Regions from separate parts of the Rhizobium sp. 2YAF20 genome, predicted to be linked through region 1. Evidence: riboswitches for the same ligand, from Rfam matches in the RefSeq annotation. Region 1 holds a riboswitch; the other holds the start of a gene.
What was found. Region 1 has a riboswitch for S-adenosylmethionine ahead of metA (homoserine O-acetyltransferase MetA). Riboswitches for the same ligand answer to the same signal wherever they lie in the genome.

Region 1 (14,906 bases):
CGGGATAGAGAAACTCGAACCGCGAAAATGGAAGATGAAACCGCTCGACAATTCCCAGAGGACGCCGATGAAACTGATGAGCAGGATCGTCGACTGGACGAGCCCGATCGCCAGGCCCGTCGTGCTTTCGGCAAGGTTACGGGCGTCCTCGTGCAGGCGTTGATCCGGATTGACGCCGATCAGCCCGGACGAGCCGAGCTTCAACGCGCGCTTGCCCTTCAGCCATTGATCCACCAGATCGCGGGCAAGGCCTTCGCGCATAAAGAGCGCCGCCATTTGGTTGAACCAGGCCTGGATCACGTTGAGGATAAGCAGGGTGCCGGCAATCATGCCAAACACACCGAGCTGATGGAAAAACTCGCCCACGTCGCGACGCGCCAGCGAATCGTAGAACGGTGCGTTCCACTCGTTGAGCATGACTTGAACATAGGCTGTAATGAATATGATCGCGAAAAGCGCGACGGTGATGGAAATGATCTTATAGCGGACGGCTGAATTCCAGAATGCAGAAAGCATGACCCCGAGCCTGCGTAACACGCTCAGTTCATAACCTACCCGATCGTCTCCCTGTGTGCTTGGCTTGCTTTGGCTATCGACGGCCATCAATACTTCCCTGCAACGTCTTCTCCCCAGATAATCATGGCCAACGCGCATGTCCACCCCATGCGGCGGTTCTACGCGATCACGTTAAGTTCCTTCCGGTCTCGCGCGTTGAACCTGATACAGCCAACCGATAGTCTGCGCTTCAAACCTTTATGAAGCCTTCCCCTTGGTTTTGCCGTTCGCCATGGCACATCGACGCCTGGAGCCCGGTCAGCGCTGCGAAGCGCACGCAAATCGATTCGGAGGCTGACAACATCGATAGTATATCTCAAAAGGCCGATTGTTGCAGGTCACCATCGCTCCACTAAAATGCGTAGTTCCAACCGACTGGGGTCGTAATCCTCCGCCCTGTCGCGGCAACGCCGATTCACCGGTTGATTCGCAACCTGTCCGGCGCTATCTAAGCAATTCGTGGTGATTTGGCCGGCCGGCTTGCAGCCACGTTAAATAAGTCGCTAAATGGGGCCGCATGCGGACCGGTAGCGATTCTTTTTCGCCGCCGGTTTTTTGTTTTGCCGGTTCTAGTTCCGATCGAGTGACCGCAATGCCCATCAGGATTCCCGATACGCTCCCCGCCTTCGAAACCCTCGTCCATGAGGGCGTGCGGGTGATGACCGAAACGGTGGCCGTCCGCCAGGACATCCGCCCGCTGCACATCGGCCTTCTGAATCTCATGCCGAACAAGGTCAAGACCGAGGTACAGATGGCACGCCTCGTTGGCGCATCTCCGCTGCAGGTCGAGCTTTCATTGGTTCGCATCGGCGGCCACAAAGCCAAGAACACGTCAGAAGAACACCTTCTTTCCTTCTATGAGACCTGGGAGGAAATAAAGGACCGCAAATTCGACGGCTTCATCATCACCGGTGCTCCAATCGAGCTATTGGACTACAAGGACGTGACCTACTGGGACGAGATGCGTGAGATTCTCGACTGGACGACGACAAACGTCCACTCGACGCTGAACGTCTGTTGGGGAGCCATGGCTGCGATCTATCACTTTCATGGCGTGCCGAAGCATACCCTGAAGGAGAAGGCATTTGGCGTGTACAGGCACCAGAATCTTGCGCCCTCGTCCGTCTACCTCAACGGCTTTTCCGATGATTTCGCCGTGCCCGTATCGCGTTGGACCGAGGTGCGCCGCCGCGATATCGAGGCGGTGCCGGACCTTGAGATACTGATGGAATCGCCTGAGATGGGCATCTGCCTGGTGCATGAACAGGCCGGCAAGCGGCTCTATATGTTCAATCACGTCGAATATGATTCGACGTCGCTGGCCGACGAATATTTCCGCGACGTCAATACCGGCGTGCCGATCAAGATGCCGCATGACTACTTTCCGCACAACGATCCGGCGCTGACGCCGCTGAACCGCTGGCGCAGCCATGCCCATCTCTTCTTCGGCAACTGGATCAACGAAATCTATCAGACCACACCCTATAGCCTTGAAAAAATCGGCACGCAGTAACTGACATCACTTGCCATTCCGGCGCCGGATCCAATTTTGGGAAGCGGGGCCGTTGCGGATTTGGGCAAATCCGGGCAGGGTCGGGGAAGCGAATTTCAGCCATGGATGGATGATCGACAATGACGGAAAGTGCTTTGGAACGGGAGGTCTTCGGCAAGACCACAGCGGGCGAGACCGTTTATCGCGTCAAGATCAGCGGCGGCGGCTTGACGGCACACATCATCAGCTGGGGTGCCGTCATCCAGGATCTGCGCCTCGAAGGGCATCAGCCATCGCTCTTGCTCGGCTTTGACGATTTCGACAGTTATCCCGCTCATTCCTCATATTTCGGCGCGACGCCGGGGCGCTGCGCCAACCGGATCGGCGGCGGCAAATTCACCATCGACGGCAAGAACTACCAGCTCGAGCTCAACGAAAAGGGCGTCACCCACCTCCACGGCGGCAAGGACAACACAGCCAAGCGCAACTGGACGATAGTCGAGCACGCCGCCGATCGCGTCGTGCTGAAGATCGTCGATCCCGATGGCCGCGCCGGCTACCCGGGCAACTGCACCATCCAGGCCACCTATTGGGTCCACGGCGATGGCGAATTATCCGTGACCTACGAAACCACGACGGATCAGCCAACGCTTGCCAATGTCTGCCAGCACGCCTACTTCAATCTCGACGGTCACGACGACGCACTCGGCCACGACATCATGATCGCAGCCGACGGTTACCTGCCGACGGATGAACATCAGGTTCCAACGGGCGAAGTCCGGCCCGTTGACGGCACGCCGTTCGATTTCCGTGAGATGTCGCCGATGAAGCGCTTCGCTGGGAGCGAGCAGATGCTCTACGACCACAATTTCTGCCTGTCGCCTGAGCGCACCGCAAAGCGCTCGGTCGTGCTGGCCCGCAGCAACAATTCCGGCGTTGCGCTGGAAGTCCGGACTTCCGAACCCGGCGTGCAGTTCTATACGGGCTTCAAGCTCAATGTCCCCGTCCCCGGTCACGATGGCCAGCGGATCGGACCATTCGCGGGGTTCTGCCTGGAAACGCAAATATGGCCCGATGCCGTCAATCACGAAGGCTTCCCCAATGCCGTCCTGCGCCCGGGCGAAGTGCTGCGGCAGGAAACGGACTACATCTTCACCAGAAGCTGACCGGTCTTCGGTTCGTCACGTCGCGGCCGCATGCTGAAAAGCATGCGGCCGTTTTCGTTTGGCCATAGTTTCACAAATCAATCCTTGCCAATTGGTTCTAGATAGGTTCTATAATCGAGCCATGGATAGAACCATTTTAATCTCAGAGCTGAGTGCCAGGGGTTTGCGAGATGGGGCCTTGAGTGGCCCGTTGTACAAACGGCTGGCGCAGGCGCTGACGGGATTGATCCACGAAGGCCTGCTGAAGCCCGGTGCGGCGCTTCCCGCTGAACGCGATCTTGCAGAGGCGCTGCAAATTGGCCGGGTCACGGTGCGCACCGCCTATCGTGACCTGATGTCGTCGGGAGCGCTGGAATCGCGGCATGGCAGCGGCACCTTCGTATCGCAGAAGGTCGAGCGGATGGAGCAATCTTTGTGGCGGCTTTCATCTTTCTCGGCAGACATGCGCTCGCGCGGACGCTCGCCTGCGGCTCGGATATTGTCACGCACGGTGGGCAAGCCGGCACCGGAGGAAAGTTTCGTCCTCGGCCTCGGCCTCGACGAACCGGTATTGCGGCTCGACCGCCTTCGTCTGGCGGATGGACTGCCGCTCGCCATCGAGCGCGCCGTCGTGCCGATAAAATTTCTTCAACAAGATGCGGCAGGTGAAGGTTCGCTCTATGATGCGCTGACCGAGAACGGTTTCCGGCCGGTCCACGCCTTGCAGCGCCTGACGGCGGTCACGCTGGACCCATCCTCTGCCGCGATCCTCGACGTTCAGCCCGGCGCACCGGCGCTATTGATCGAGCGCGTTTCCCGCCTGGAAGACCAGCGTGTCGTTGAATACACGCGATCACATTATCGCGGCGACGCCTATGATTTCGTTGCCGAACTGAAAATTGGAGATGACCTATGAGCGACACCCAATCCCTGATGCTGAAGGAGGCAGGCGAGGCGCCTCACGTCGTGGCAACTCTGCTTGAAAAGGAAAAGCCCGTCTTTGTCGAGATTGCAAAGCTGTTCTCCGCGGCCCGTCCGCCGGTGATTACCACGGCAGCGCGAGGCTCATCGGACCACGCAGCGACTTTCTTCAAATATCTGTTCGAAATTTCCTGCGGCATCCCGGTTGCATCAGTCGGCCCTTCCATCGCTTCGGTCTATGGTTCGGCGCTGCACCTGCAAGGCGGCATCCACTTCACCGTCTCTCAGTCCGGCGGCAGTCCCGACATTATCGCGCTGCAGGCGGCGGCAAAACGAGGCGGCGCAACCACGATCGCCGTTGTCAATGTCACCGACAGCCCGCTGGCCAAACAGGCCGACATCGTGCTCGACCTCAATGCCGGCGCTGAAAAAAGCGTGGCAGCGACGAAATCCTTCATAGCGGCGGTTGCAGCCCTTGCCGGTGTGACGGCAGCGGTTGCCCATAGCACCGACTTGCAGACCGGCCTTGCAAGGCTGCCGGAGGCTCTGGCGGCAACGGCCGGCATCAATGCCGCCGAAGCCGAAGACGTGTTCTTCAACGCGACATCGCTTTACACCGGCGGACGCGGCCCGGCCTTTGCGATTGCGCTTGAAGCGGCATTGAAGGCAAAGGAGACCTCTGGTCTGCACGCGGAGGCCTTCTCTCTTGCCGAATTGATGCACGGCCCGATGCGGCTGGTTCAGCCAGGCTTTCCAGTCGTTGCCTTCGCTCCTGATGACGCCGCCTTCGCAAACAATGCCCAGGCGCTGGAGCGCCTGCAGAAATTGGGGGCGACTGCGGTATCCTTCTCGACGACGGCATTGCCCGGTGTCAATCTGCGCACGCCCTCGACCGGAAACGGCCTCTTGGACCCGCTTGTGTCGATACTCTGCTACTACCGACTGATCGAGTCCGTGACGCGTCGCAAAGGTTTTGATCCGGATAAGCCGGCCAATCTCCTCAAGGTCACGGAGACTATGTGATGGATTACAAGGTCTTCACCGGTGCCCGGATCTTCGACGGCGAGCGTCTCCATGAGAATAGCGCGCTCGTCACCAGCAATGGCCGCGTGCAGGCAATCACATCTTATAGCGGCCTGCCCGAAGGCGCCGAGATCATCAGCCTTGAGGGCGGCGTTCTGTCGCCCGGCTTCATCGATGCGCAGGTCAACGGCGGCGGCGGCAGGATGCTCAACGACGATCCCTCGCCGGACTCCATGTACATCATTGCCAAAGGCCATCGAACCTACGGCACGACCGCCATGCTGCCCACCTTGATTACCGACGTCGGCGCCGCATCGACAGCGGCGATCGAAGCCGCGATCGAGGCGGTCAAGGCCGGCCGCGGCGTTGTCGGTCTGCATCTCGAAGGGCCGCATCTATCGCCAGCCCGCAAAGGCGCGCATCTGCCGGAACTCATGCGGCCGGTGGAAGACAGCGACGTCAAGACTTTCATCCGCGCTCGCGAGGAGATCGGCACGCTGCTTGTCACCATAGCAGCCGAGCAGGTGACCGATCGTCAGGTTCAGGCGCTTAACGAGGCAGGCGTCATCGTCAGCATCGGCCATTCCGATTGCACCGCCGACGTCGCCGACATGCGCTTTGACGCCGGCGCGCGCGGCGTCACCCACCTCTTCAATGCCATGAGCCAGCTCGGCCACCGCGCGCCCGGCCTGGTCGGCGCGGCGATCGATCATCCCTCCGCCTGGTGCGGCATCATCGCAGACGGACACCATGTCGACCCGCGGGCGCTTCGTGTCGCACTGCGCGCCAAGCGCGGTGAAGGGCGGCTGTTTTTCGTCACCGATGCGATGTCGCTCGTCGGTTCAGACAAGCAGAGCTTCACGCTGAACGGCCGCACCGTCTATCGCAAGGAAGGCGGCTTTTGCTCGAGGGTCGTGCTCGCAGACGGCACGCTTGCAGGCTCCGACGTCGATATGGCGTCAACGATCCGCTACGGCGTCAGCGTGCTCGAATTGTCGCTGGTCGAGGCATTGCGCATGGCCACTTCCTACCCTGCCCGCTTCCTGCGGTTGGCTGATCGCGGCCATCTTAGGCCTGGCGCCCGCGCTGATCTTGCTCACATCAATGACACCATTGAGGTAACCGCCACCTGGATGGCAGGCGAGCTCTCGGCCTAGAGGCTCCAGCCAAAGTACAAAGAAAGAGAGACGCCGGCATGACTGCGATCACCGACGCTTATTTCACAAGCCTCATCCAGAGGCTCGGGGAACTGCGCGAAACACTTGCCGAGCCGATGTCGAAAGCGGCGGCGGTCATCTGCAAGGCCGCACGGGCCGACCACCGTGTTTATATCTTCGGAACCGGCCATTCACATATGCTGGCCGAGGAAGTCCACTACCGCGCCGGTGGCGTGGCAATCACCATCCCCATCCTGGTGGGCTCGGCCATGCTCCACGAAGGCGCTGTCATCAGCTCGGTCTATGAGAGGACCGAGGGCCTCGTTCGCCCGGTCATGGAGCGCTATCGCATGGAAAAGGGCGATGTGCTGATCATAGCCTCCAATTCCGGCGTCAACGCCGCACCGACGGAGGCAGCCGACTATGGTCGCGAGATCGGCGCGACGATCATCGCCGTGACATCCCTTGCCTATTCGGCAGCGATCGCCAATGGCCGCCGCAGATTGGCAGATCTCGCCGATATCGTCCTCGACAATGGTCTTCCGCCGGGCGATGCCGTGATCGACCTGCCTGGAAGCGGGCTGAAGGTCGGCCCGGTCTCGACGGCGATCGGCGTGACGGTGCTAAACGCCATCTTCGCCGAAGTCGCTGCGGAACTGTCGAAATCCGGCGAGGCACCGGTCTATCTCAGCGCCAACATGCCTGGCGCCAAGGACATCAACCAGCGGCTGGTGACCAAATACCGGCCACGCAATCCGCACCTCTGATGTCCATTCGGCCGCTTGACGGACGCCTTTCAGGCGGCCGCTTCTTCCTTGATTTCAGATTCTACGCGCTTTTGGCGTCGGCGCAGGACCACGTAGAACACCGGCGTCAGGAACAGGCCGAACAGGGTTACGCCCAACATGCCCGAGAACACCGCGGTGCCGAGAGACTGGCGTAGCTCCGCGCCGGGTCCGGTTGCAATCATCAGCGGCACGACGCCGAGGATGAAGGCGAAAGCAGTCATCAGGATCGGACGCAGCCGCAGATGGCTCGCCTCGATTGCCGCCTCGACGGCGTTCTTGCCCTCAAGCTGCGCTTGTCGCGCGAACTCGACGATCAGGATGGCGTTCTTGGCCGCAAGGCCGATCAGGACGATCAGGCCGATCTGCGTCAGGATATTGTTGTCCTGGCCCCTGAGATGGACGCCGATGAGGGCAGCCAGAACTGCAAGCGGTACGATCAGGATGATCGCCAGCGGCAGGATCCAGCTTTCATACTGCGCCGCCAGCGCCAGGAAGACGAAGATCACCGACAATGCGAAGATATAGACCGCCGTGTTGCCGGTATTCTTTTCCTGATAGGCAAGCTCGGTCCATTCGAAGGTCGTGCCTGCCGGAAGCAGGCTCTTTGCCATGCCTTCCATCGTATCGAGCGCGGTACCGGTCGATATGCCGGGGCCGGGATTGCCCTGGAGCGGCACCGATACATACATGTTGTAGCGCTGGACGAGCGACGGGCCGGTCGTGTCGCGGATATCGACCAGCGTGCCGAGCGGCACCAGCGCGCCGGTGGCTGAGCGAACCTTTAATGCCAGAATATCGTCCCTGTCCATGCGGTATTGCTGGTCCGCCTGCGCTCGCACCTGATAGATGCGGCCGAAGGCATTGAAGTCGTTGACGTAGGATGTGCCGAGATTGATCGACAACGTTTCGAAGATATTCGGGATCGGCACGTTCAGCGCCCGCGCCTTGTCGCGGTCGACGGCGAGGAAGAATTGCGGGCTGTTGGCCGAGAAGGTGGTGAACACACCCGACAGCCCCTTATTCTGCGCCGCCGTGCCCATCATCTGATAGGCAAGCGGCAGGATGCGGCGCATGTCGGGATTTTCACGGTCCATGATCTGCATTTTGAAGCCACCGGAATTGCCGACGCCGCGGATCGAAGGCGGTGGCACCGCGATGATGAAGGCTTCCTGGATGCTCTGTAGATTGCCATAGAGCTGCCCGATGATCTTGCTCGCTGTCAGACCGCTCTTCTGTCTGTCCTCGAAACTGTCAAAGGGCGTGAAGATAACCCCCGAATTCGAGGCATTGGTGAAGGTCGCTCCATTGAAGCCGGCGAAAGCGACCGCATTCTTGATGCCGGGCGTCTTGCGGATGATCTCGGAGGCCCGCTGGATCACCGCGTCGGTACGCGACAGCGACGCTCCATCTGGCAATTGCACGACGACGATCGCGTAGCCCTGGTCGACGGTCGGAATGAAGCCCTGTGGCACGATCTTGCCCATGTACCATGTCGCTCCAAGCAATCCGACGAAGACGAGGAGCGCGCAGAAAAGAGCAATCCCGGTGCCGACGATGTGGCGCACAAGCCAGGAATAGCCGTGGCTCATCCGGTCGAAGCCGCGGTTGAAACCGTTGCCAAGGCTACGGCCGAACCGCGAGAAGATGTTGTGGGATTTATTGTGGTCGTGCGGACGAAGCACGATCGCTGCCAGTGCTGGCGACAGCGTCAGCGAGTTGAGGCAGGAAATCGCCGTCGCAACGGATATGGTCACGGCGAATTGCCGGTAGAACTGGCCGGAGATTCCCGGAATGAACGCGGTCGGCAGGAAGACGGCGATGAGGACGAGCGAGATCGCAAGCACTGCCGTGCCGACCTCGTTCATCGTCGTGTGCGAGGCTTCCCTCGGGGTCATGCCCAGCGAAAGATTGCGTTCGACATTTTCGACGACGACGATCGCGTCGTCGACGACAATGCCGATGGCAAGTACCAGCCCGAACAGCGTCAATAGGTTCAGCGAGAAGCCGAATGCGAGCAGAAAGGCAAAGGTGCCGATCAGCGACACCGGAATGGCAACGATCGGAATGATCGCCGTGCGCCAGGACTGCAGGAACACCAGCACCACGATCGCCACAAGGATCGCTGCTTCGAAGATCGTCTTGTAGACCTCGGTGATCGATTCGGAGATGAACTCGGTCGGATTATAGACGATGCGATATTCGAGCCCCGGCGGGAAATCCTGCGACAGGGCGGTCATCATCTTTTGGATATCGGCTGCCGCTTGCAAGGCATTGGTGCCAGGCCGGGAGAAAATACCAAGCGCCACGGCCGGACTGCCGTTCAGATAGCTGTTGGTGACATAGTCCTGGGCACCAAGCTCGACGCGGGCCACATCTTGCAACTGGACGAGACGGCCGCTATCGGTCGCCTTGACGATGACATAGCGAAACTGCCGCGCATCGGAAAAGCGTCCCTGCGTCGTCACGGTATATTGGAAGGCGTTGGTCCCTGATGCCGGCGGACCGCCGATCGAACCGCCGGAGACCTGGACGTTCTGATCTCTAAGCGCCTGAACGATATCCCCGGCAGTCATGCCATAGGCCGACAGCTTCTGCGGATCGAGCCAGATGCGAAGCGCATATTGCCGTTCGCCGAAGAGCTGCACGTCGCCGACGCCGTCGAGGCGGACGAGAAGATCGCGGATGCGCGAGCGTGCATAATTCGAGATATAAAGCTGGTCATAACGATTGCTGGGCGAAAGCACGTGCACGACCATCATCAGATCGGGTGAGCTCTTGACCGTCGTAATGCCGATGCGCCGCACGTCATCCGGCAGGCGCGGTTCGGCAATGGCGACGCGGTTCTGGACCAGCACCTGCGCCTTGTCGAGATCGGTGCCGAGCTTGAAGGTGATAGTGAGTGCCATTGAGCCGTCGGCGCTGGAATAGGAGGACATATAAAGCATGTCCTCGACGCCGTTGACTTCCTGTTCGATCGGCGTTGCCACCGTGTCGGCGATCGTCTGCGAATCCGCGCCGGGATAGGAGGTGCGCACCACGATCGTCGGCGGTGCGATCTCGGGGTATTGCGCGACCGGAAGCTGGAAATAGGCAATGCCACCGACGATCAACAGCACGATCGATAGAACCGACGCAAAGATCGGTCGGTCGACGAAGAAATGGGAAAATCTCATTGGCCGGACCCCGCATTCGGAGCTTCCGGTGGAAGCGTGCTCATCTGCGGTGCGACCTTGGCACCGGGCCGAATGCGCATCAGGCCGTTGACGACGATGGTCTCATCGCCGGTCATGCCGCTGCGAATGACCCGGTAACCGTAAAGCTTGGGTCCGAGGCGCACCGGCTTGCCGGTGACGCTGCCGTCGCTGCCGACCACATAGACGACCCGCTGGTCCTGGTCGGCTGCGATCGCCTCGTCGGGGACGAGGATGGCTTGATAGCTATTCGAACCGGCCACTTCGATCCGGCCGAAAAGGCCGGGCTGCAGCACGAAGTTCGGATTCGGGAAACGGGCCCGGACCCGCATCGTGCCGGTCGCGTTATCGACGCGGTTCTCGGCGAAATCGAGCTTTCCCTTGAATTCCTGTTGCGCCTGGTCGGCGATCTTCACCGTGACTTCAAGCGCGCCGCCACCTTCCTGCAGATTACTGCCGTTCTTGCGGGCCTGGTCGGCATAGGAAAGCAGCCGGCGTTCATCGACATCGAAATAGAAATCGATCGGGTCGAGCGACACGATCGAGGTGAGCGCGGTCTGGTCGGCCTGGACGAGATTGCCGACCGAGATCAGCCGGCGATCGATGCGGCCGGAAAGCGGCGCGGTGATCTTGGTGTATTCCATGTCGAGTGTCGCCCGATCCACGGCCGCCTGGGCACCGCGAACATTGGCCTGTGCAGAAATCAGGTCACGGCGGCGGTCGTCGAGATTTGATGCCGACAAGCTGCCGGTGCTGGCGAGCGATTGCGTGCGGGCGAATTGTGCGTCGGCATTGGTCAGCGTCGACTTTGACACTTCGAGTGACGCGGTCGCCTCGTTAAGCGCGTTGATATAGGGCCGCTGGTCGATGACAAAGAGCAAGTCGCCCTGCTTGACCATGGCACCGTCCTGGAAATCTACCTCCTGCAGATAGCCACCGATACGCGAGCGCACGGAGACCTCGTCGACGGCCTGGAAGCGGCCGATGAATTCGTCACTGTCGGTCACCTCGCGAACGACCGGCTTGGCAACCGTCACCGGGGCCGGCGGCGGGGCGCTCTGTGCGGATACCGGCGTCCAGGTGAGAAGCGCAACCGAACAACCGAGAAGTGCGAAGCGAATAAAGTCGCGTTTCATGGAAATCCCCTCACCAATAGCCCGCAGGCTCTCCGGAGGAGCCAGCGGCTTTGCCGACAACATGCAGTCCGTATTCGATCCGAGGTACGAAATATTTATTTGCGAAATTCGCGCAGTCTAGCAGTTACCATTGTGCGGAGGCATTTAAGGTCTTGAATCCGGCCTGCTATTCGTAGCCGCGAGCAGTTACCTCGGTCTTGGCCACGATCATGCCCATTCTGCTACCGATGTAAATAGGCTTCGCCAATCAATCAATTGTCAAATCAATCAATGCCTGTAAGGCTCCGGACTTCGACCCACAGCCGGCTATTGAAAGCTAGGCGACAAAAACCTGCATCTCCGCCGGGACGGTTGCAAGCTGGCCGGCGCGCCGCCGCATCGCATATCTTAGCGACTGCTCCACCACGCGTGGCGCGATCGGTTTTGTGACGACACCGAGCGTCCCGCTTACGCCCTGGGCAACCACCTCCGGATTGGCTGTCATGAAGATCACCGCGATACCGAATTTCTCAGCGAGCATCTGCCCGATCGCCGGACCTGTGGCTCCATCCGACAGGTTGACATCGACGAACGCGATGTCGGCGAGCGGGGCGGCTTGCATCGCTCGCTCCATGTTGTTTGCGATGCCGACAACCTTCATTCCGCTCTCTTTGACCATATCCTCGAGGTCGAGCGCGACCAGCATTTCATCTTCCACGATCAGTACTTTTTCGTTCATCACATCATTTCCTTCTGCCAACGACGCATTACATTTGCCGGCATGAGACCGATCCGATTTTGATCGGACTCCAGGGGATATCCCGCGTCAGCTGGATAATGGCCGGTAAACAGGAATGTTCCGCCGTGAGACAAAAAAATATCTGCTAACTATTTGTTAACTATAGAATTTTTGAAGTAAACGAAAAATTAGCCTTCGAGTTCTTCACGCAGGGCCTCGAGCTCCAGCCATTCCTCTTCCATCCTGGCAATGCTTGCCCGCAGCTTTTCCATCTCCGCTGCAAGTCTATTGAAGCCGGCCGGATCCTTGGTGAAAAGGCTTGGGTCAGCCATCTTCTTCTCACGAGCGGCGATCTCGGCTTCCGCCTTGACCATCTCATTTGGAAGGTTGTCCAAGGCGAATTTCTGCTTGAAGGATAGCTTTCCCTTGGCCCGCGGAGAGTTGTTCTGGGCAGGCGCGACCACGTCGGGCGCTTTGGTCCGATCCGCCTTTTCGACCCGCTTGCGGTCCTCAATGACGCCCTTGCGCTGGATCAGCATGTCCGAATAGCCGCCGGCGTACTCGATCCAGCGCCCATCCGGGTCGTCCGGATTTGCCGGCGCGATCGTCGACGTCACGGTGCGGTCGAGGAAATCGCGATCATGGCTGACGAGGATCACGGTTCCGGCAAAGCCTGCGACAATCTCCTGCAGCAAATCCAGTGTCTCGATGTCGAGGTCGTTGGTCGGTTCGTCGAGGATCAAAAGGTTCGTCGGTCGCGACAGGATGCGCGCAAGCATCAGGCGGGCACGCTCGCCGCCCGAAAGTTTGCGGATTGGCGTGCGGGCCTGTTCCGGCTGGAAGAGAAAGTCTTTCATATAGCCCGTCACATGCCGCTGCTCACCGTTGACCAGCAGGTTCTCGCCGCGCCCGTCCGTCAGATAATGCGCGAGCGTCTCTTCCGGATTGAGGTCTTCGCGTTTCTGATCGAGAGTGGCGATCTCCAGATTGGTTCCGAGCTTTACTGTCCCGCTGTCGGGCACCAGCTCGCCGGTCAGCATCTTCAGGAGCGTCGTCTTGCCGGCGCCGTTCGGCCCGACCAAGCCAATGCAATCGCCGCGATGAACCCGGATCGAGAACGGCGCGACGATCGTGCGATCACCATAGGTCTTTGTGATGTTTTCGGCCTCGATCACCAGCTTGCCGGATTCCTGAACGTCGGAGATATTGGCCTGCACAGAGCCCTGCGGTCCCTTGTGCCCGCGATAGTCCGCCCGCATTCCCTGCAATTCGCCGAGCCTGCGCATGTTGCGCTTGCGCCGGGCGGTGACGCCGTAGCGCAGCCAGTGCTCCTCGCGTTCGATCGCCTTGCCAAGCTTGTGCTGCTCCAGCTCTTCGGCTTCCAGCACCTGGTCGCGCCAGGCCTCGAACGACCCGAAGCCCCTGTCGAGCCTGCGCGAGGTGCCGCGGTCGAGCCAGACGGTGGCGGTCGATACCTTCTCGAGGAAGCGCCGGTCGTGCGAGATCAGCACGAGGGCGCTGCGCGTCTTCCTGAGCTCGCCTTCCAGCCATTCGATCGTCGGCAGGTCTAGATGGTTGGTCGGCTCGTCCAAGAGCAGGATGTCTGGCTCCGGCGCCAGCACGCGCACCAGTGCCGCCCGGCGCGCCTCGCCCCCCGACAACATGTTCGGGTCTTCCTCGCCGGTCAGTCCAAGATGGGACAACAGATAGCTGACGCGATAATGATCGTCGCTCGGTCCAAGGCCCGCCTCCGCATAGGCGGCGACAGTCTTGAAATCGCCGAAGTCGGGCGCCTGCTCGAGATATCTTACCGTCGACGAGGGGTGACGGAAAAATTCGCCGGATTGCGCTTCGACAAGTCCGGCAGCGATCTTCAGCAATGTCGACTTGCCCGAACCGTTTCGGCCGACCAGGCAGATTTTGTCTCCCGGCTCGATCTGCAGCGACGCTCCTGCCAGAAGCGGCGCTCCGCCAAAGCTTAGAAAAATATCGTCGAGTTTAAGAATAGGAGGCGCCAAGGATCAGACTCCGGAAAGGTCATAGGGGCGGGCGAGTATGATCGCCCTGCCGCTTGCAAGCGAAAAGCGCACAGGGCCTTCCGCGACATTGGAAATGGTGCGCGACGAGCCGAACGGCAAATGGAAGTCGGCAAGCGGATAGCGCGCATCATGGATGAAAAGGCCCTTGAGCTCGCTGAAGCCAGGGACCGAAAACAGGCTGCCCTTGGGCAGATCGAGAACGATCTCGCCGGGCAGAAGCGGCACTGCCTCTTCATGACCAGAGGTCAAGAGAACGTCAAAGCCCTGTTCGGCAAGGCGGACGCCATAAAGAAGAAGCGCCAGCGCATGGTCGGAGCGCTCGCCGCCGAGCGCTCCGGCAAGGATCAGCCGCTTGGCACCGCGATGGATTGCCTCCAGCACCGCGATCTCACCATCGGTTGCGGCCTTTGCGGCCGGATAGGGTTGCTTCGCCACATCTGGAAAGGCATCGCGCAGATCGGGTGGCGTCGAATCGAAATCGCCGACCCAAAGCTCGGGAACCACTCCAAGTGCCGCCGCATGGCGCATCCCTCCGTCGGCCGCGATGAAGCGGCTGTCCTTGACGGCCGCTTTCAAGCGATCCGTAAGGTGCAACTCGCCGCCGAGCAGAATGGTGAAGGTGGATTGGTTCATGCGCCAAGCCCATAGCGCAAAGACGGGCCTATAGGGAAGAGCAGCCCGGCGCCGAAACCGAAAAGGCGGCCGTCAACCGTCCGTTTCCTTGTAGTGCGCCTTGAACGC
Region 2 (14,906 bases), on a different contig from region 1:
CTGCGTCGACGTCGACTTCTTCCTTGAGCATCGCCGAGCCCTGCTGGCGCGCGACCGTGCGGGTCGTAACCCCGCGGGAACCGAAGTTCGAGGACCGGGGGGGCGTGACATTTCGCTTCGGCGCTCGAGCAGAGGTTGCAGAGCCGCCCGACTTGGCTCGGCCTGGCAAGTTAAGGCGATGCACCTTGCCAATAACCGCGTTCCGGCTGACGCCACCGAGCTGCGCTGCAATCTGGCTGGCGCTAAGCCCTTCGGCCCAAAGCTTTGTGAGCCGTTCTACACGCTCGTCTGTCCAATTCATGCCCTGCCTCCGCCTAGCGCTTCCTGATGGCAGAATCCTTCGCCATTGCCCCGATGCAGTCGGGACCTAAAACGCTTTTAAATTGTGGTGACTAGTTCCGCCGCATGCAGTCTAGTAATTGATCTTTAACCTAGTGTGAGCCTGACTCCGTGACAAGAGTCGCAGGAATCTCAGGGAATCGATTTCGGGGTTTTCCCCAACTTGCTTCCTTGTGTGGTATTTCTGCAATACAAGATATTGGGCAATGGCGGCCGTGTCAGGACAATGTGTAGCGCCCCTTCAGCCGTGGGTTTTGTTGACATTGCAGTGCGAAACGTCAATAGTGCCGAGGCCGCCGAAAGGCGGCATTTTTGATTTTTTCGGGGCCGTTTTGCATAGCGAAAACGGCAGCAAAGCAAGGTTTGATCGAAGGATTTGCGCCATGGCCGAGACAGCGCCGCTCTATGACACCTATATGCGGGCTCCCTTGCGTTTCGAGCGAGGCGAGGGCGTATGGCTGATCACGGAAAGCGGCGAGCGATATCTCGACTTCGGCGCCGGCGTTGCCGTCAGCTCGCTCGGCCACGGACATCCCCATCTGGTCGGCGCTTTGAAAGAACAGGCCGACAAAGTTTGGCACCTTTCCAACCTTTACGAGGTGCCGGGCCAGGAAACGCTTGGCAAGCGTCTGACGGAAGCTACGTTCGCCGACAAGGTGTTCTTCACAAACTCCGGCGCCGAGGCCCTGGAATGCGCGATCAAGACGGCGCGGCGTTACCAGTTCGTCAAGGGCCATCCGGAACGCTTCCACGTCATCACCTTCGAAGGTGCATTTCACGGCCGGACGATTGCGACGATCGCCGCTGGCGGCCAGGAGAAGTATCTCGAAGGCTTCGGCCCCAAGGCCCCCGGATTCGATCAGGTGCCCTTCGGTGACATCGAGGCGGTGCGTGCGGCGATTTCAGAAGAAACGGCGGCGATTCTGATCGAGCCGGTGCAGGGCGAAGGCGGCATCCGCCCGGCCACCAACGAATTCATGCGGGCGCTGCGCGAAATCTGTGACGAACACGATCTTCTTCTCATCCTCGACGAAGTCCAATCGGGCGTCGGGCGGACGGGCAAGCTTTTCGCGCATGAATGGGCCGGCATCACGCCCGACATTATGGCAGTCGCCAAGGGCATCGGCGGCGGCTTTCCGCTCGGCGCCTGCCTTGCAACGGCAAATGCCGCCTCCGGCATGAAGGCCGGTACCCATGGTTCGACCTATGGCGGCAATCCGCTCGCCATGGCGGTCGGCAATGCTGTGCTGGACATAATCCTGGCCGATGGCTTCCTGCAGCATGTGAACGATGTGGCGCTGGTCTTCCGCCAGGGCCTCGCCTCGCTGAAGGATCGCTTTCCCGACATCATCGAGGATGTCCGTGGCGAGGGGCTGATGCTCGGCATCAAGGCGGCGGTTCCCTCGGCGGAATTGCTGCAGGCCATCCGCGCCCAGCATCTGCTTGCCATCCCGGCTGGCGACAACGTGCTCCGCCTGCTTCCGCCGCTCGTCACGACCGCGGAGGAAGCCAGAGAGGGCCTTGCTCGCGTCGAGCGCGCCGCCGAGACCCTGCGCGCTTCCCGCGTCAGAAAATCGGCATGAGTTCATCGCCCGCAATTCGGGGCGTTATTGCCCCGCAGCGGGCGTTGTTGTTTCCAGAGTACGGATAAAGATTATGGCTTCACCGAAACACTTTCTCGATCTATCGGCGGTGAAGGCCTCCGATCTTCGCACCATCATCGATGACGCGCTCGTTCGCAAGTTGGCGACCAAGGCCGGAACCGCCGACAGGCCGCTTGCCGGCAAGATGCTGGCGATGATCTTCGAGAAGCCCTCGACCCGCACGCGTGTTTCCTTCGATGTCGGCATGCGCCAGCTCGGCGGCGAGACGCTTTTCCTTTCCGGCACGGAAATGCAGCTCGGCCGCGCCGAGACCATCGGCGATACGGCAAAGGTCCTGTCGCGTTATGTCGACGCCATCATGATCCGCACGACCGAGCATTCGCGCCTGTTGGAGCTGGCGGAACACGCCACGGTTCCTGTCATCAACGCGCTGACCGACGACACGCACCCCTGCCAGATCATGGCCGATGTGATGACCTTCGAGGAGCATCGCGGGCCGATCAAGGGCAAGACGCTGGCCTGGACCGGCGACGGGAACAATGTGCTCCATTCGCTTGTCGAGGGTGCTGCCCGTTTCGGCTATCGCATGAATATGGCGGTACCCCTTGGTTCGGAGCCTAAGGATCACTATTTGAACTGGGCCCGCAATGAGGGCGCCGAAATCATGCTCACGCATGATGCAGACCGTGCGGTTGCCGGCGTCGATTGTGTGGTTACCGATACCTGGGTTTCCATGAATCAGGAACACCGGGCTCGCGGTCACAACGTCTTCCAGCCCTATCAGGTCAACGCGGCTTTGATGGCACAGGCCGGCAAGGACGCGTTGTTCATGCATTGCCTGCCCGCCCATCGCGGGGAGGAAGTGACTGACGAAGTGATCGATGGTCCGCAATCCGTTGTTTTCGATGAGGCGGAAAACCGTCTTCATGCGCAAAAGTCGATTCTTGCTTGGTGCCTGGGCGCAATCTGAGGATTTCAAGAACTGCGACGAATGGATCGCGGCCGCGCGAGCGGAGCGCCGCTCCGGAAGGCTAGGAGAGTAAGCATGGCGGAAAGTGCAGCATCGCTGGGTCAGTTCGACTTTGCAGGCGATGATCATGTCGTCCCTTTTCAGGTCGAGAATCTCGACGTTCGTGGCCGTGCCGTGCAGCTCGGCCCGATGCTCGACGCGATTTTGGAGCGCCATCGCTATCCGGCTCCGGTTGCCCGGCTTCTGGCCGAGGCTATCGTGCTCACTGTGTTGCTGGGCACCTCGTTGAAGTTCGACGGCAAGTTCATGGTGCAGACCAAGGGCGACGGCCCGGTAGATCTGCTCGTCGCCGATTTCTCGACGCCGGAAAATGTCCGCGCTTATGCCCGGTTCAACGAGGAGGCGCTTGAAAAGGCGATTGCCCTTGGCGAGACCGAGCCGGAGCAATTGCTCGGCAAGGGTGTTCTCGCCTTCACGATCGACCAGGGTCAGTATTCGCAGCCCTATCAGGGCATCGTCGAGCTGGACGGTACATCGCTCGAGGAGATTGCCGGGGTCTATTTCCGCCAGTCGGAGCAGATACCGACCCGCGTCCGCCTTGGCGCGGCGGAGCTTTTCGACCGGGATGAGACGGGCAAGCCGCGTCATCGCTGGCGCGCCGGCGGCCTGATCGCACAGTTCCTGCCACAGGCATCGGAACGCATGCGCCAGCCGGACCTGCATGGCGGCGACGGCGATACCGGCGTGCGCAATCACACGGACGATGACGCCTGGGCGGAAGCGCGCTCGCTGGTTGAAACGATCGATGCGGACGAACTGACCGATCCGCTCGTCGGCACAGAGCGTCTCTTGTTTCGGCTGTTCCACGAGCGCGGCGTGCGAGCCTATCCGCCGCAGCGGGTTTTCGACCGGTGCAGCTGCTCGCGCGACAAGATCAAGGGCGTGCTCAAGGGTTTTTCCGCCGAAGAGATTGCAGCCAGCGAAGAGGATGGCGAGATCGCGGTCACCTGCGAGTTCTGTTCGACCACCTACCGCTACGATCCTTCGGAGCTCAAGACTGAGGCCTGAAGGTGCGGCGCATCCTCAGTTCAGGGTGCGCAACAGGCCCGGCGAGTCCAATGAGAAGGCGGGGATTTCGACATCGAACTGCTCCCCGTCCTCCGCCTCCATATGATAGTGGCCGAACATCATGCCGGATGGCGTATCGAGCGGGCAGCCCGATGAATATTCGTAGGTATCACCCGGGTTCAGATGCGGTTGCTCACCGACGACACCAGGCCCCGTGACCTCGTCCACCTGTCCGTTCTGGTCCGTAATGTGCCAATAACGCGTGATTAGGCGCACGGCGACATCGGAGTGGTTCGAGATGACGATGCGATAGCCCCAGACGTAACGATCGTCATCCGGATCGGATTGCTCCTCCAGATAAAACGGCTCGACGACAACCTCGATATCTCGTGTTAGGGCGCGATACATACCTGACACCTTAGACGTATTGAGTTACCGATATCCTATAGGCTTCAATATCCGTCAAGGAACGGATTGGTGAATCGGGCATTAACGGTCAGATTTATGCGCTTTATCGAATATTAAGGATAATTCCGAAGGTTAACGCGGCAATGGTCGCTCCGGTTCGAAAATCCACGTCTCGTGCGCGCGATTGTGCTAGCGCCGAACGTTGCAGTCTCGCCCGGACTGAGCCGAGCGAGAATCGCTGTCAAAGTTAGGCAGTCACCTGTTTCAGCGCCCGCGCGAAATCCTCGAGGAGATCGTCGGTGTCTTCAATGCCGGCGGAGTAACGGACAGTCCCTGCAGAAATTCCGAGTTCGGCGCGCGCCTCGTCGGTCAGGTTCTTGTGCGTTGTCGTTGCCGGATGCGTGATCAGGCTCTTGCTGTCGCCGAGATTGTTGGAAATCCTGGTGATCTCAAGCGCGTTCTGCAGCGCGAACGCGGCGTCCTTGCCGCCCTTCATCTCGAAGGCGATCAGCGTCGATCCGCCTGTCATCTGCTTTGCGATGATGTCAGCCTGCGGATGGTCCTTACGGCCGGGATAGATCACTTTGCCGACTTTGCCGTGCTCGGCCAGGAAGTCGGCGATTGCCGCGGCGTTCTGCGTCTGCTGCTTGACGCGCAAGGGCAGCGTCTCGATGCCTTTGAGCAGCGTCCAGGCGTTGAACGGCGACATTGCCGGGCCGGTATGGCGGAAATAGTCGTGCAGATGCTCGTCGATCCAGGCCTTGTCGGAAAGAACGACACCGCCGAGGCAGCGGCCCTGACCGTCGATGTGCTTTGTTGCGGAATAGACGACCACATGCGCACCAAGCTCAAGCGGCTTCTGGAAAAGCGGGGTCGCAAAGACGTTGTCAACGACAAGCTTGGCGCCGATCTGATCGGCGAGCTTTGCAACGCCTGCGATATCGATCACTTCGAGCGTCGGGTTGGTCGGGCTTTCCAGGAAGAAAACCTTGGTATTCGGCTGGATCGCCCGTTCCCAGTTTTCAAGGAACCGACCATCGACCAGTGTACACTCGATGCCGTATTTCGGCGCAAGTGTCTCGACGACCCAGCGGCAGGAGCCGAAGAGCGCGCGGGCTGCGACGATATGGTCGCCAGCCTTCAACTGGCAGAGGATCGCGGCGGTAACCGCGGCCATGCCCGATGCGGTGGCGCGCGCATCGTCGGCGCCTTCCAGCATGCACATCCGCTTTTCGAACATGTCGTTGGTCGGGCTGCCGTAGCGGGCATAGATGAAGCCTTCGGTCTCGCCCTTGAAACGCGCTTCGGCGGCCTCAGACGTGTCGTAGACAAACCCTTGTGTCAGATAGATCGCTTCCGATGTCTCGCCGAATTGGGAGCGGAGCGTGCCGCCGTGAACGAGCTGCGTTGCGGGGCGCCAGGTCTTGGTCATATCGTTACCACCTTCGTGATACAAAAAAACCGGTCGCAAAAGCAGACCGGTTTTCAACCCGGTCTTTTTAGCCATTTATTTAACGTGGCTGCAAGCCGACCGGCCAAATCACCACGGGATAAGATTGCAATACTGCTGTTGAACGCTTGCGTCAATTCCCTGAGTTTGGTTTTGTCTGCGGCAAATTGAGGATGGGCAAAATGGCTCGCGATACAGGAATTTTGGCGGATCGAGCAATCGCGGCGCTGTTTGAGACCGGCAGGCTGACGACGGACAAGGAGCTTGACCGCGACCAGATCCAACCGGCAAGCCTCGATCTCAGGCTCGGCGCCAAGGCCTTCCGCGTGCGCGCCAGCTTCATGCCCGGCCCCTCGCACCTGGTCTCCGACAAGCTTGATCGCCTCAGCCTGCACGTGATCGACCTTACCGAGAGCGCAGTGCTCGAAACCGGCTGCGTCTATATCGTGCCGCTGATGGAGCACCTCGATCTGCCGGCCGGCATGTCGGCTTCCGCCAATCCGAAGAGCTCCACCGGAAGGCTCGATATCTTCACCCGCGTCATTACCGATTATGCGCAGGAGTTCGACAAGATCCCGGCCGGTTACTCAGGTCCGCTTTACCTCGAGATCAGCCCCCGCACGTTCCCCATTGTCGTCAGGCGGGGTTCGCGCCTGTCGCAGATACGCTTCCGTGTCGGCCATTCGGTATTGTCGGAGCCACAATTGCTGGAATTGCATGTCGCCGAGACCCTGGTCGCCAGCAGCAGGCCGAACGTGACGGGCGGCGGCATCGCGCTCTCGATTGATCTCAAAGGCGATGAAGAAGGTCTGATCGGATATCGCGGCAAGCACCACACGGCGGTCGTGGACGTCGACAAGAAGGCCCAGCACGACATTTTCGACTTCTGGGAACCGCTCTACAGCCGCGGCCGCACAGAACTGATACTCGATCCGGACGAATTCTATATTCTCGTCTCGCGTGAGGCGGTGCACGTGCCGCCGCATTTCGCCGCCGAGATGACACCCTACGATCCGCTGGTCGGCGAATTCCGGGTGCATTACGCAGGCTTTTTTGACCCCGGTTTCGGTCACGCCCCGGCCGGCGGTCGTGGGAGCCGCGCCGTGCTTGAAGTCAGAAGCCACGAGGTGCCGTTCATCCTCGAAGACGGCCAGATCGTCGGCCGCCTCGTCTACGAGCACATGCTGGAACCGCCCTCGAGCCTCTATGGCACCGGCCTCGGCTCGAATTACCAAGCCCAGGGCCTGAAGCTCTCAAAGCATTTCCGCCTCTGAACCCACCTCTTTCCGCCTTGACAGCGGCTAGGTTCTGTTGAAAGTCTTCCCCTATTGGCGGGTGTAGCTCAATGGTAGAGCAGCAGCTTCCCAAGCTGAATACGAGGGTTCGATTCCCTTCACCCGCTCCATCAATCTTTTCAATAGATTAAGGGATACTTTGATCCCTTTTATTTTGCCAGTTTTACAGCCAGTTTTGCAGATTATCGTTCTCATGTCGTTCCAGCCGTCGCCTTTTGGCCGCCGGCTACTGCGGTCACCGCGCGGCGTGCCGATCAGACGAGGTTGGTCACAACGTCGATGTTGCCGTGCGTCGCCTTGGAGTACGGGCAGATGCCGTGTGCCGCATCGATCAGTTCGCGCGCAACCGCACGGTCAACGCCCGGTACGCTGACGTTGAGGCGCGCCCGCAGGAAGAAGGAGCCGGCGTCTAAGTTCAGATCGATCTCGGCATCGACCGCGATACCCTCAGGAAGCTTGACGTGTCTCTGGGAGGCGGCAAGCTCGATCGCTCCCATGTAGCAGGCCGACCAGGCGGCACCGAATAGGTTTTCAGCGGCCGGGTGCGGCTCCTTCATCTTGATGTCCAACTGGCCGTCGCTACTGCGTGCTCCGCCGTCGCGACCGTTAGTATTGTGGGTCTTGCCAGTGAAGAGAACTTTCTCAGTCATAATGCAATCCTTTCGAATACCGTTAAGACGCATCCGATTGTAACACCGACGCCTGACCTCTGCACGGGAAAGGGAATGGTCCCACAAAGGGCTAACAGATGGCGCTGACAAGCTTCTCCTTCGCGCAATTAGCGGTCATCACGGAAAGCCTCGGATAATTATCCGTGGTCCCAACCTCGGCCACCGCGATCTAATTCGGACTCCCGCTTATTCGGGTAATACTCGCGCTTATTTTCGAGTCCAAAGAATAGTGTTCCGTGTATCCCCTATATTTCACTTTTTCCGGATTGGTGTTGACGCTATTCCAGCGATGATTTCACCTGATGCTAGAGCGCCGAACCTTTTGATAACATCTTCAATAAATTCAATATTCTGCGGTGTCACAGAAATCAGGAGAACGAGTATGAGCTTGGCTTGCGGTTGGTATCGCGCCATGAGCCGGATCAGTTGAAAAGGCTTGAAACGCTTTGCTCCTTGGCGGTGCGGACGAGGGCTTCGCCGATCAGCGGCGCGATAGTCAGGCGTCGGATATTGGCGGTTTGGCGATGAGCTTCGGTTTCTTCAATGGAATCGGTCACCACCAATTCCTTAAGGTTGCTGGCACCAATGCGTCCGCAGGCACCGGCGGACAGCACACCATGGGTGATATAGGCGGAAACCTCCCTGGCACCAGCTTCCAGCAGGGCTTCGGCCGCATTGATCAGCGTGCCGCCGCTATCGACGATGTCGTCGATCAAAAGACAACTTTGCCCGGACACATCGCCAATGATGTTCATCACTTCCGACACTCCGGCGCGGGGTCGCCGTTTATCGACGATGGCAAGATCGGCACCAATGCGCTTTGCGATGGCGCGAGCCCGCGCCACGCCGCCCACGTCGGGCGAAACGATCATCAAGTTCTTGGTGTCGTAGTGCTTTTCAATGTCGCGGGTCATCACCGGCGCTGCATAAAGATTATCGGTCGGAATATCGAAAAAGCCCTGAATCTGGTCGGTATGAAGATCGACCGTGATGACGCGGTTAACACCGGCACCGGCAATTAGATTGGCGACCAACTTGGCCGAGATCGGAGTGCGGCCGACGGCGCGGCGATCCTGGCGGGCATAGCCGAAATAAGGGATTACGGCAGTGATCCGGCGGGCCGATGAGCGGCGCAGCGCATCGGTCAGGATCAGCAACTCCATCAGATTGCCGTCGGCGGGGGAACTCGTCGACTGGAGAATGAACACGTCCTCGCCGCGCACATTCTCATGGATTTCAACGTAGATTTCCTGGTCGGCGAAGCGCTTGACTGTACAGTCTGTGAGGGGAAGCTCTAGGTAGCTGGCAATGGCTTGGGCGAGGGCGCGGTTGGAGTTACCGGTCACCAGCTTCATTAGCGCGATCCTGTTTCAAGGAGCCTACGAGAGGAAAAGAGCTTCCCGTTTCGCGTGCACCTTTAGAGCCTTCCCCTGGAATTGCAACGGAGCACCTCGCATTACTTGCGAATGGGCGAGAAAATTGTGGAGAAATCAAGATTTATCTGTCGCTGAAGACGGCGCTTCGAGACTGACTTTGACGGCAGCTCGAATGACCGCTTTGCGCGGCCGAGAGGCGAATTTCCTCACGGTCGGATCGCGCCAACTGCGGTCATCCCGGCCGCAGAACTTGTGACGTCTACTCGATCTGCGTAGCGAGGTAAAAGTGACTACCCATGCTCTCAATACTGGGCTCTGACGTGTCACCATTGAGCGGAACCAAACTGGAGCCCTCCACGTAGTTCTTCTGAGAGCCGGATCCCGAATTATTGAACAGTCTGCTTCGAACTTCATCGGTCCAAGTGGACAATGGCGATGCGATCTGGTCGGTCTCATCGTAAATCAACGTCGATTCAATGCTGGACGCTCCAAATCCACCACCTTGGTCCCCCCACAGCCAGTGCATCAATAGGGGGTGATCTTTCGAGGCGGCACAGTCGGCAACATCCTTCAGAAAATCAGACTTACGGTATTCAAAGCGCAGCCGATCGGGGTTGATGCCAACATGGCCGAGCCCGACAATGGGTGCGAACCCAAGGATAGGCGCGACAAATACAGACACAGCGCGCCGCAATGAAATTGTTGTGGGACACATTGCCTCCATCTTCGGGCATGCATGCGCAGCCGACAATGTATCAACAGCGCTCAAGCAGCGAGCAGGTCTGCAACTTCACCGTGTTTTGACAGGAGCCGGGGGGCGCTCATGTCGCCGGTCTCTTCGTCGACCATGACGGCATAGGCGGCGACCCCGACAAAGCGATCGGCCATTGCGGCGGCAATCTTCTCAGCACTTGCAGCATTCGATGCCTGTCGCATCTCGCCGGATACGAGATTGCCGCGATTGCGCCTGTAGGGAAGGATAATGAATTTCTCGGCTGCCATGTCTATCACCTCTCGTTGTTCTACAAATGTTCTCATTTCCGGTGAATGTCAAGCTGCCAACCGACCAGGCGTGAAATTGCGGCGGCACGGCGTGGCGGGCTCGACGGCCTTCATTGCGTCTTCGTCTTTGCAACTTTCGAAGACGGTGCATCTGGCGTCTTATGCCAGAAGAAGGGGTCTGACCTGAGCTCGAAGACGGCCCGCCAAACGGCCGCTCGAATGAGGGAGGGCGCTGCGATGACGAGCGAGAGCCTCAGGTCGGGAAGCGAGCGATCGATTTGCGATCTCGTCAATCTGTCGTGCCTGTGGCGCAATTGCTGTCAAAAGACGCGCGCCGCGAACGCGTTAGCCGCAGAGCTGTGGGGTTCAACAGTTGGCTATCGAGATTGAAGTCGTCGACAACCGTGCCATCCTCGATCCTGTCGAGGCAAGGCAGGCGCAATGCGCGCGCGATCGCGCCACAATGGGCACTCTCCTCAACCCATCCATTGGCGATCAGCTCCTGCTCAATGCTTGTTCCGTTGGCCATGGCATTTTGAGCGTCCCGCTCGAGATAGCGTTTGCCGAAACCAAGTTCAGCGAGCATCGCCATTTCGGCAGGCAGCTCTTCGGTAAGTTGCACGAGCTCCACTACGCTCGTCAAAGGCAACCGCGCAGCTGCAGCCGGGACGCTGTTGGTTACAGGGACGGTTTGTGGCGGATGTTCCCCGATGCGCATGACTCTGTTACACAGTTCCCAAGATCGGTACCCCGGACAGAAGGCGTCCCCAAGATCAAACTCGGGAGTGGATGACAGTGATGTGGAAGCCGCTTACATCCCTTGATTTGAAGGGGTTTTGCAATTTTAGCGCGATCCTGGCTGCATTTTTATGCGCAGCGCCCGTTTTCGGGCAAGAGCCTTCGACCTCGAATTTGCCGATCCTCTTCGATTCGCGCGAACGCCTGCCAAAGCCCGACCTTTCCTCTCTCGTGCGGCTGCGCTTCCTGACCTCGGTTGATTTTCCGCCGTTCAATTTTGCCGATCAGTCGGGCAAGCTTGCCGGCTTCCACGTCGATCTGGTGCGTGAAATCTGCGACGAACTCGCTATCGCTGAGAAGTGCCAGATACAGGCCATGCCGTTCGGCGATCTGCAGGATGCATTGGCTGCGTCACAGGGGGATGCGGTCATCGCCGGTATTGCGGTGACGCCCGGTTTGCGCGAGCGCTTCGCCTTCTCGCGCCCCTTCCTGCAACTGCCCGCCCGTTTCGCCCGCAATCTGAAGACGGCGCCGATCAAGGGCGCGACTGTCGCAAGCCTTGCCGGGCGGTCCGTCGGCGTCGTCAGGTCAACGGCGCATGAGGCGATGCTTGCCGCATTCTTTCCGGCGATCAAGCCGGTTGCCTTCGACAGCAAGGACGCGCTTCTGGCCGCCCTCAAGGAGGGAAAGGTCGATGCGGTCTTCGCCGATGGCCTGCAGCTATCCTTCTGGGTCTCGTCGCCGGCTGCAGAAAAATGTTGCGCTTTGTTTGACGGCCCCTATCTCTCGCAGCAGTTCCTCGGCGAAGGGATGACGATCATGCTGCGACAACAGGATGCCGAGCTTACCGCGGCGATCAACCATGCGCTGGCGACATTGTCGCGCAACGGCCGACTGCAGGAGATCTACCTGCGCTATTTCCCGCACGGATTATACTGAGGCAGCTCTAACCCTTGCGGTATCGGGCGATGGCACTGCGCTCGATGGCAGCGCAGGTAAGCTTGCCGAGTTCTAGGCGGTCGCGCAGTAGCGCCAGCAGCCGCAGTTCCTCCGCCTTGACCGAGAGGTCGGCCGAAGCAACTTCCACGGCGAGTGCATAGGCTGTGTCGTAGAGGCGCGAGGGGAGGGTATCGCGCACGGTTTCCAGCACGATATCAAGTCCTTCCGGGCCGGATAAAAGCGTGGCGCAATCGCGCGACACCGAGATCAGCCGGTCCTCGTCGAAGCCGTCGAACACCGGCAACGCCTGGATCAGTTCTCCGATCCGGCTAAGCTCGCGGTCGTTCATTGTCCGGTCGACGGCCGATGCCATCACCATCACGTAAATCAATGCCTCGTGGGCGGAAAGCGGCCTGTTCATCTCTGCGGCAAAGTCCTCTGTGGTTCGTTCCAGAGTAGGAAGTCGGATGGGCAATGACAAGGGCGGACATGTCCCGCTGGAGTAGAGACCATCAGATCGGGTTCAGCGGATCTTCACGCGCAGGTGCCGGCGCCAGGGTAGAGGGGCGGTCCTTGCGAGGATCGTCGCCGTAAATGCCACGATTGTTCTTGCGCGCTTCGTCGGCTGCAGCGGCAAGCGGCGAGCCCGCTTCCACCTCGGCCCAGCCGTTTCGGGCCAGCCACTCGCTGAGGTCGGTTTTAACGAAACGGCAATTGCCGGTGACGGTGCCCTGCCAGTCGCCGTCAGGCAAATCACAGGTGATGGCCCGAGCCCGCAGGAAGGCTCGCAGCGCCGTCCGTGCTATCGTGCCGCAAGGCCATTCCTTGCCATTGGGACCAGTGCAGGTCCTGTTCGGATCGGTCGGCGTAATGCCGGCGAGCTGCAGCTTCTTGCCGGCGATGATCAGCACACCGGCGCTATCGGCAACGGGCCGTGCGATATCCACGGGCTTCAGTTCGGCGGGCTTTGCCTCGGCGGCCGGCGGGTCGCGCGCAGTCGGCATACTGTCTGCCTGATTGTCGCTCGGCGTCTCGGGCTTCGAGCCATTGGGCGTCGTCGCCGTTGACAGCGTCGCATCCACGGCGATCGGGGCTATTGCTGCGGGTGCTGCCTTATCTTTTGTCTCGGCCTTTGCAAAAATGCCCGCGGAGCCGATAGCGGGCGGTTTCTCGACGGAAGCGGCGCCCACGGCCAGGAGCACGCCGACTGCCGCAATTCCCGCTATTCCCGTCGCCAAGGCCACCGGACGCATCAGAGAAAACTTTCCTATTGGCTCGCCCAGATGATCCGGGCGATCCATTCGACGTCCGAAAGCTCAAGGTTGCGGTTGGGGTGTTCGGGATTGAGCGACAAAAGTTCGATCGAGCGCGGGCTATGGCGCAAAAGCACCTTGGCCATCACCTCGCCTTCGCGCGTCTTGACGACAACGCGGTCGTTGCGCCGTACCTGAGCTCCGGGCTCGACGATCAACACGTCGCCGTCTCGATAGAGCGGCATCATGCTTTCGCCCTGCACCTCAAGCGCATAGACCCCGGCCTTCTGTGCCGGGGCGGCAGGAAATTCCACGACATCCCAGCCCTGTCCAGCCGGAAAGCCGCCATCGTCGAAGAAGCCGCCGGCTCCCGCCTGCGCGAAGCCCAATAGCGGGATGGAGCCCGCCTGGGAAGGAAGGGCACCTTCCGGCATCCCACCATTGCCGCCTTCCGGCCGCAGGAAGCTCATGAACTGCTCCATGCTTGCGCCGGTCGCCTCCAGCACTTTGGCGATCGATTCCGTCGAGGGCCAGCGCAGTCGGCCATCGGAACTCAGCCGCTTCGATTTGTTGAAGGATGTCGGGTCTAGTCCCGCGCGCCGGGCAAGACCGGACGGGGTCAGATCATGCCGCTCGGCAAGTCCGTCGATCGCGTTCCATATTTGCCCGTGTGACAGCATCGTCGCTCAAACACCCGCAAAGCCGGAATTCCGGTATCCGTCCATCCCGGCAAGATTAGCGGAGGCCCATTCGTGAGTAAAGGGTAAGAGAGGAATAAAATCCTCTCCACCGACGTTTAGTTCGCCTAAACGACCATCGCGACGTTGATTTTGCCGAGTTGGATCACCGCCTGCGTACGGCTGTCTACGTTGAGCTTCAATAGGATTGCTGAGACATGCGCCTTGACCGTGGCTTCCGAAACATTGAGCTCATAGGCGATCTGCTTGTTGAGCAGGCCTTCGTTCAGCATGCCGAGCACCCGGCTTTGCTGTGGTGTCAATGTCTGCAGCCGATAGATTAGATCGGCGACATCGGCATCCTGTTCCTGTCCGTCCTGATAGGACCGTGGCGTGAAGATGTCCCCGGCAAGCACCGTCTGGATACCCGCGCGGATATCGTCGATGCCGGAGGATTTGGAGATGAAGCCGGATGCACCGAGTTCGAGGGCGCGGCGGATGGTCGTGCTATCGTCGGTCGCGGAAATGACGACGATCGGAAGGCTGGCAAATTCCGCGCGAAGCGACATCAGCCCGGAAAAACCGCTTGCACCGGGCATGGCAAGGTCAAGCAACATCAGGTCGGCATCCGGGTGCAATCTTGCTTGCCTGCGCGCCGCCTCGAAGTCGCCCGCCTCGACGATCGCCTGGTCACCGTCCATGCCGCTAACGGCTTGGCGAAGGGCACCGCGAAACAGCGGATGGTCATCGGCAATGATGATTGTCTGTTCGCTCATAAAAGCCCCCTCCCAAGAGCCCTTCTGCTTGCGATATCCATATAACGCTCAGGTCTTCTGTGGAAGACCCTTGTCGTCGGGCGCATTGTCCTGGAATTGCTTTACCACACCCATGAAGCTGCGCATCATCCGTTCCATGATGGTGATGGAACGGTCGACTTCGGCGTCGGTGGGCAGTTTCGACGCGCCACCGTTTTCTGCGACGGTCTTTTCCAGTGCCGTCATACGGCGGGACAGCTGATCGAGTTCGTCGTCGTAGGCGGCACGCTCATCGGCGGCCATGCGGCAGACGAGGTTGCCGTTTTTGTCTTCGCAAAGCGACATCGCGCCGGTCTGGCGG

Region 2: it holds a riboswitch for S-adenosylmethionine, as region 1 does, so the genes downstream of both, AB4Z52_RS10110 (O-succinylhomoserine sulfhydrylase) here and metA (homoserine O-acetyltransferase MetA) in region 1, are expected to answer to the same signal.

The regions. Positions count from the first base shown of each region.
Region 1 is NZ_JBFRFF010000002.1:208,692-223,597, reverse strand. It holds gene AB4Z52_RS05145 (ABC transporter ATP-binding protein/permease) at 1-603, opposite strand, end outside; SAM riboswitch at 1,005-1,084, shown strand; gene metA (homoserine O-acetyltransferase MetA) at 1,148-2,068, shown strand; gene AB4Z52_RS05135 (aldose epimerase family protein) at 2,188-3,213, shown strand; gene AB4Z52_RS05130 (GntR family transcriptional regulator) at 3,335-4,108, shown strand; gene AB4Z52_RS05125 (SIS domain-containing protein) at 4,105-5,136, shown strand; gene nagA (N-acetylglucosamine-6-phosphate deacetylase) at 5,136-6,293, shown strand; gene AB4Z52_RS05115 (SIS domain-containing protein) at 6,332-7,060, shown strand; gene AB4Z52_RS05110 (efflux RND transporter permease subunit) at 7,090-10,254, opposite strand; gene AB4Z52_RS05105 (efflux RND transporter periplasmic adaptor subunit) at 10,251-11,408, opposite strand; gene AB4Z52_RS05100 (response regulator) at 11,725-12,126, opposite strand; gene AB4Z52_RS05095 (ABC-F family ATP-binding cassette domain-containing protein) at 12,315-14,144, opposite strand; gene AB4Z52_RS05090 (thiamine diphosphokinase) at 14,148-14,798, opposite strand; gene AB4Z52_RS05085 (MarR family winged helix-turn-helix transcriptional regulator) at 14,871-14,906, opposite strand, start outside.
Region 2 is NZ_JBFRFF010000005.1:182,625-197,530, forward strand. It holds gene AB4Z52_RS10085 (GcrA family cell cycle regulator) at 1-301, opposite strand, end outside; gene AB4Z52_RS10090 (aspartate aminotransferase family protein) at 723-1,922, shown strand; gene argF (ornithine carbamoyltransferase) at 1,996-2,913, shown strand; gene AB4Z52_RS10100 (Hsp33 family molecular chaperone) at 2,989-3,981, shown strand; gene apaG (Co2+/Mg2+ efflux protein ApaG) at 3,997-4,389, opposite strand; gene AB4Z52_RS10110 (O-succinylhomoserine sulfhydrylase) at 4,637-5,821, opposite strand; SAM riboswitch at 5,868-5,946, opposite strand; gene AB4Z52_RS10115 (2'-deoxycytidine 5'-triphosphate deaminase) at 6,022-7,113, shown strand; tRNA gene AB4Z52_RS10120 (tRNA-Gly) at 7,171-7,244, shown strand; gene AB4Z52_RS10125 (Ohr family peroxiredoxin) at 7,389-7,784, opposite strand; gene AB4Z52_RS10130 (ribose-phosphate pyrophosphokinase) at 8,228-9,160, opposite strand; gene AB4Z52_RS10135 (hypothetical protein) at 9,441-9,863, opposite strand; gene AB4Z52_RS10140 (hypothetical protein) at 9,947-10,183, opposite strand; gene AB4Z52_RS10145 (hypothetical protein) at 10,473-10,805, opposite strand; gene AB4Z52_RS10150 (transporter substrate-binding domain-containing protein) at 10,982-11,860, shown strand; gene AB4Z52_RS10155 (tellurite resistance TerB family protein) at 11,868-12,281, opposite strand; gene AB4Z52_RS10160 (thermonuclease family protein) at 12,373-13,113, opposite strand; gene AB4Z52_RS10165 (S24 family peptidase) at 13,128-13,793, opposite strand; gene AB4Z52_RS10170 (response regulator) at 13,919-14,566, opposite strand; gene AB4Z52_RS10175 (hypothetical protein) at 14,615-14,906, opposite strand, start outside.